Actinoalloteichus hymeniacidonis: one gene and its partner. The protein of the gene in region 1 interacts with the protein of each later gene in a pairwise test. Links are inferred from orthologs where the notes say so. Each region holds a gene or a part of one and is shown on either strand. Other genes may lie near its edges.

Region 1 (3,263 bases):
AAACCCGTGCCGGTCCACCTCGTCATTCCGCAGGCCAGGCATCGGCCAGCATCGATCTGGTCTCGCCGAGTAGTTGCGGCAACACCTTCGTGTGCGCGATCACCGGCATGAAGTTCGCATCGCCACCCCACCTCGGCACCACGTGCTGGTGCAGGTGGGCCGCGATACCCGCGCCCGCGACGGGTCCCTGGTTCATCCCGATATTGAAACCGTGCGGCGCCGAGGCGGTGCGGACCGCCCGCATGGCGCGTTGGGTGAACGCCGCCAGTTCCGTGGTCTCGGCCAGATCGAGATCGGTGTAGTCCGGGACGTGTCGGTAGGGCAGCACCATCAGGTGACCCGGGTTGTACGGGTACAGGTTCAGCAGCGCGAAGACCCGCTCCCCCCTGGCGACGATCAGCGCGTCCTCGTCGTCCAACGACACCAGCGTGCAGAACGGACAGCCCGCCTCGTCCGAACCGACGGGCTTGTTCGCACCCCGGATGTAGTTCATCCGGTGCGGTGTCCAGAGTCGTTGCAGAGCGTCGGGCACACCGACGCCCTGCTGCTCGGCGAACTCGGTCATCCCAGCTTCGCGGGGTCGAAGATCTCGGCGTTCGGCGAGGCGTTCTCCCGACGGCCCACCCAGTCGGTCAGCGCGGCGATCGCCTGGTCGACCGGAACGTTGTTGATCTGACCGCCGTCGCGGAAGCGGAACGACACCGCACCGGCCTCGACGTCCTTGTCCCCGGCGAGCAGGAGGAACGGCACCTTCTGCGTCGTGTGGTTGCGGATCTTGCGCTGCATCCGGTCGTCGGAATCGTCGACGTCCATCCGCAGGCCCTTGGCCTTGAGCGCCTTCTGGACACCGCGCAGGTGCTCGACGTGGTCGTCGGCGATGGGGATGCCGACCACCTGCACGGGGGCCAGCCACGCCGGGAACGCGCCCGCGTAGTGCTCGGTGAGGATGCCGAAGAATCGCTCGATCGAGCCGAAGAGCGCGCGATGGATCATGACCGGCCGCTCGCGGCCCGACGCCGAGGTGTACTCGAGTCCGAATCGCTCCGGCAGGTTGAAGTCGAGCTGGATCGTCGACATCTGCCAGGTTCGACCGAGTGCGTCCCGGGCCTGCACGGAGATCTTCGGTCCGTAGAAGGCGGCGCCTCCCGGGTCGGGGACCAGTTCGAGCCCGCTGGCCTCGGCGACCTCGCGCAGCGTCTCGGTGGCGGTCTCCCAGATCTCGTCGGATCCGACCGACTTCTCCGGGTCCCGGGTCGAGAGCTCCAGATAGAAGTCGGACAGCCCGTAGTCGCCGAGTAGATCCAGCACGAAGGTCAGCAACGAGCGGATCTCATCGCGGACCTGCTCCGGCGCGCAGTAGATGTGCGCGTCGTCCATCGTCAGGCCGCGCACCCGGGTCAGGCCGTGCACCACACCGGACTTCTCGTAGCGGTACACCGAGCCGAACTCGAAGGTCCGCAGCGGCAACTCCCGGTAGGAACGCCCCCTGGCCTTGAAGATCAGATTGTGGAACGGGCAGTTCATCGGCTTGAGGTAGTAGTCCTGCCCCGGCTTGCGAACCGTGCCGTCCTCGTTGAACTCGGCGTCCAGCTGCATGGGAGGGAACATGCCGTCGGCGTACCAGTCGAGGTGACCGGAGGTCTCGAACAGCGCGCTCTTGGTGATGTGCGGGGTGTAGACGAACTCGTAGCCCGCCTCCTCGTGGCGGCGCCGCGAGTAGTTCTCCAACTCGCGGCGGATGATGCCGCCCTTGGGGTGGAAGACCGGCAGACCCGAGCCGATCTCCTCGGGGAAGCTGAAGAGATCCAGCTCGGCGCCGAGCCTGCGGTGATCGCGGCGCTCTGCCTCGGCCTGCAGCTCCAGGTACTCGTCCAGCGCCTCGGTGGATTCCCATGCGGTGCCGTAGACCCGCTGGAGCTGTGGGTTCTTGTCGTTCCCCCGCCAGTAGGCCGCCGCCGTCCTGGTGAGCTTGAAAGCGGGGATGTGCTTGGTGGTCGGGATGTGCGGGCCCCGACAGAGGTCGCTCCAGATCCGGTCCCCGGTGCGCGGGTCGAGGTTGTCGTAGATCGTCAGCTCCGCACCGCCCACCTCCATGACCTCGGAGGTGTCGACGGTGACGTCGGCGGTCTCGCCCTTGATGTCGACCAGTTCGAGCTTGTACGGCTCCGAGGCCAGCTCCTCCTTCGCCGAGGCGACCGAGTCGACGACCCGGCGGGAGAAGCGCTGGGCGCCCTTGACGATCTGCTTCATCCGCTTCTCGAGCGCCTTGAGATCCTCCGGGGTGAAGGGCCTCGGCATGTCGAAGTCGTAGTAGAAGCCGTCGGTGACGGGCGGTCCGATGCCCAGCTTCGCCTCGGGGAACAGATCCTGGACCGCCTGCGCGAGCACGTGGGCCGTCGAGTGGCGGATCACGGCGCGCCCGTCCGGGGTGTTCGCGGCCACCGGCGTGACGTCGGTGTCGGTCTCGGGGGTCCAGGACAGGTCCCGCAGGACGCCTGCGGCATCGCGGACCACCAGCACGGCGTCGGATCCCTTGACGGACAGGCCCGCCTCGCGAACCGAGGTACCCACCGTCGTCCCGGCGTGCACCCTGAGCGGCACTGCGGATTCGGGCGGCGGGGACTGCGGTCGGGACACGGTCACTCCTTGACGATCATGGGGAACATCGGACTCTGATGCTCTGGGCCGATGCTATCCGGCCGAGCCGTCCCGACCCCGCCCGGTTTGGCGTCGCGGCCGCGTGGCGGGCCCACGCGGACCGGTCAGAGCGTTTTGGCCAGCGCCAGCAGGCGATCGGCCAGGGCCGCCGCACAGGCATCCAGCCAACGACGTCCCTTCTCCGCCGAGGCACGGCCGGGTTCGTCGGTGAACCCGTCGATCCGACGCCACCGGTCGCGACTGTGCAGGGTGATCCCCGCCATCGCCTGTAGTTCGCTGACCGCTCGCGCCCCGGGACGGTCGGCGACCAGCTCCTCCCGCAGGGCGAGCAGCATCGCCGTCTCGAACACTCCGGCGTGTCCCGGCACCAGCGGGCTGTTGCCGCCCGCCTCCGCGGGGAACAGCTCCCAGTAGTCGGCGTAGCCGACGGAGAGGTCGAAACGGATCGCGGCGGCCTCGGCCACCGAGTGACACGGCCCCTTGTTTCCGCCGTGGCCGTTGACGATGACCAGCCGACGGCCGCCGCCCATCGCAATGGACCGCACGATGTCCAGCAGAACCTGGGTGAAGGTCTCGAATGTCAACGACAGGGTGCCGCCGAAGGG
Region 2 (3,069 bases), 1.6 Mb from region 1 along the record:
CAGGAGCTGGCCGGCCTGTCCGACGTGCAGGCGCACGCTGCGGACGCCGATGCCGACTCGACCTTCGCCGAGTCGACCGAGTCCGGCGAGACTGCCACGGAGGCCACCAACGGCGCGGCCGAGGCGACTCCGGCAGCCGAGCCGGCCGAGGAACCCGAGTTCGACCCGGTGGCCGAGATGCGTGCCGCCCTGGCGAGCGCGCCCGGCGAGTGGTACGTCGTGCACTCCTACGCCGGTTACGAGAACAAGGTCAAGACCAACCTCGAGACCCGGGTGCAGACCCTTGACGTGGAGGACTTCATCTTCCAGGTCGAGGTGCCGACCGAAGAGGTCACCGAGATCAAGAACGGCCAGCGTAAGCAGGTGCAGCGCAAGGTGCTGCCCGGCTACATCCTGGTTCGGATGGAGCTCAACGACGCTTCGTGGGGCGCGGTGCGCAACACCCCGGGCGTGACGGGCTTCGTCGGCGCGACCTCGCGGCCATCGCCGCTGACCCTGGACGAGGTCTTGAAGTTCCTTGTCCCGCAGGTCGAGGAGGCCAAGCCGGAGAAGGGCAAGGCGGCCGCGGCGGCGGGCAAGTCGAGCATCGAGGTCGACTTCGAGGTCGGCGAGTCGGTGACGGTCATGGACGGACCGTTCGCCACGCTGCCCGCGACGATCAACGAGGTCAACGCCGAACAGCAGAAGCTCAAGGTGTTGGTATCGATCTTCGGTCGCGAGACGCCGGTCGAGCTCTCGTTCAACCAGGTCTCCAAGATCTGATCACCCGGCGGCGCGTGTCGCCGCCGGGCAACCCCCTAGAACTACGGCGTCGCTATCGTGGCGTCCGCAGGTGGGAGGGCCAGGCGCTGGCCCGGTACCACGACTGATCCGCAGAACAGAGGAACAGAGGACCATGACCAAGCGCAGCAAGGCATACCGTCAGGCAGAAGAGCTCATCGACCGCGCGCGGCTCTACTCGCCGCTCGAGGCTTCGACGCTGGCCAAGGAGACCGCCAAGGCCAAGCAGCACTCGACGGTCGAGGTCGCGATCCGGCTGGGCGTCGACCCGCGTAAGGCCGACCAGATGGTTCGCGGCACCGTGAACCTGCCGCACGGAACCGGCAAGACCGCCCGAGTGATCGTCTTCGCGACCGGCGACAAGGCCGCCGAGGCCGAGGCCGCAGGCGCCGACGCGGTGGGCACCGACGAGCTGATCGAGCGTATCCAGGGCGGCTGGCTGGAGTTCGACGCGGCGATCGCCACCCCCGACCAGATGGCGAAGGTCGGTCGGATCGCTCGTATCCTCGGCCCGCGTGGTCTGATGCCGAACCCGAAGACCGGCACGGTGACCCCGGACGTCACCAAGGCCGTCAACGAGATCAAGGGCGGAAAGATCACCTTCCGCGTGGACAAGCAGGCCAACCTACACCTGGTCATCGGCAAGGCCTCGTTCGACACCGAGAAGCTGGTGGAGAACTACGCGGTCGCGCTGGACGAGGTGCTGCGGGCCAAGCCGTCGGCTGCCAAGGGCCGCTTCCTGAAGAAGATCACCTTCTCCACGACGATGGGCCCGGGCATCCCGGTCGACCCGAACCGCACCCGCGACCTGCTTTCCGACGAGCCTGCCTGAGTTCCAGCAACAGCTCGCACCTGAAACGGGCCCCTGCCGCATCGGCGGCAGGGGCCCGTTTCGTTGTACTGAGCTGCTCGCCGTGGATCAACCCCCGCAGGTCTCGGCCTCGTGGCCGGTGATCAACCACGACTGGCTGTCCTCCTGGTAGGTCAACTCCAGGAGCCCGAGACGGGGGCCGTCCTCGACCGTCATCTCGCAGGAGCTGATGGTCACCACCGGCTCGGACCGCTGCTGCGCCGAATCGGGAAAGCCGGGGTTGCGGTAACCGATCTCGGCATCGGCACCGAGTTCCTGGACGGCCGAGGCGCAGTCGGAGGCACCGAAGTTGGCGGCGAAGTCGGCGCCTGCCTCCGGGCTGAAGAGTGCACAGGCGTTGGAGGCGGGGCCGAAGAGAACGTAGGTGTGCAAGAGCCGCACGGTCTCCGACGGCCTGGCGGTCACACCGGGATCGGCTTCCTCGGACGGTGGTGCAGTGGATTCGCAGGCTTCGGTCGTCGCGTAGCCGGTGATCTCCCAGCCGCCGTCTGGATGGCGGGACAGCTGGAAGTCTCCGAGCGCGGGCCCGCCCCGTACGGAGATCGAATCGCAGGAGCTCACTTCGGTTCGATCGCCGTCGACCTGGTTGGTCTGCGAGTCGATCTCCGGACTCGCGTAGGCCTCGGCATCGGTCACCTGGCCCGCGAGTTCCGTCACGGCGGTAGCGCAGTCGGCCGTGCCGTGTGCCTCGGCGAACTGGATCGCCGCGCCGGTGGTGAAGAACGAACAGGGCCGTTGATCGCCTGCTTCATGATGTCCGATGTAGTGATAGACCGTCCGGACCGTCTCCCGGGGGCTGTTGGGGCGGACGCTGCCACCGGTGCCGAAGCCGGGGCTCTCGCCACCTGCCCCACTCCCGGAGCCGCGGCCACCGAAGGCGCACTCGACGAAGGTGAGCGCGACGAAGAGCAGGATCAGCAACATCAGCAACTTGCGCACGAACTTGTTGCGCAGGATGCGGCGCCACAGAGGTGCGGGCGGTTCCGGCGGTGCGCCATCCGGATGGGCCGCCTTGTACCGCTGAAACTCTTGGAAGCGACGGAACTCCTCGAATTCACGCCGGGCGACGGGGTCGAGCTGGTCCGCTGCGTTCCCTGCCGGGGGTTCGGTGGGAACGGCAGGTAGCGCGGCTTGTCGCGGGGGCACCTCGTCTGGATTGTCAGGGCGTTGGAGTTCGGCCACCTCCACATCATGCCGTGGCTGATCGGCTGCAGGTAGTGACTCGGAAGCACGGTCTTCGGCAGCCCGGGTGCTACGGCACACATCGGGGTTCGCAGGCAGAGGTTGTCCGACCTCGGCCTCGTCGAGGTGGTGGTGCCAGCCCGGGCACGGGGACGTTTCGCGATGGGTTAACCTAGTCGTCAGTTCTACCGAAGACCGCTGGTTTCGTGCGCAGGCGACTGCGTCACGACGAAGGC

The links.
Region 2: the proteins of thrS (region 1) and rplA interact in binary tests that used the Escherichia coli proteins (3 or more experiments, as listed by UniProt). The link is inferred for Actinoalloteichus hymeniacidonis from one-to-one orthologs.

What each region holds. Positions count from the first base shown.
Region 1 is NZ_JACHIS010000001.1:4,096,927-4,100,189, forward strand. Bases 100-3,046 are described here. They hold thrS (threonine--tRNA ligase), read right to left. Parts: upstream 2,638-3,046; coding sequence 562-2,637; downstream 100-561. Other genes in these bases: BKA25_RS16875 (HIT family protein), read right to left, coding at 100-565; BKA25_RS16885 (creatininase family protein), read right to left, coding at 2,763-3,046. In the rest of the region: more of BKA25_RS16875, read right to left, coding at 23-99; more of BKA25_RS16885, read right to left, coding at 3,047-3,263. UniProt on the Escherichia coli protein: Catalyzes the attachment of threonine to tRNA(Thr) in a two-step reaction: L-threonine is first activated by ATP to form Thr-AMP and then transferred to the acceptor end of tRNA(Thr). The rate-limiting step is amino acid activation in the presence of tRNA.
Region 2 is NZ_JACHIS010000001.1:5,720,251-5,723,319, reverse strand. Bases 1-2,753 are described here. They hold rplA (50S ribosomal protein L1), read left to right. Parts: upstream 1-895; coding sequence 896-1,612; downstream 1,613-2,753. Other genes in these bases: BKA25_RS24315 (hypothetical protein), read right to left, coding at 1,700-2,753; nusG (transcription termination/antitermination protein NusG), read left to right, coding at 1-762. In the rest of the region: more of BKA25_RS24315, read right to left, coding at 2,754-2,833. UniProt on the Escherichia coli protein: One of the primary rRNA binding proteins, it binds very close to the 3'-end of the 23S rRNA. Forms part of the L1 stalk. It is often not seen in high-resolution crystal structures, but can be seen in cryo_EM and 3D reconstruction models.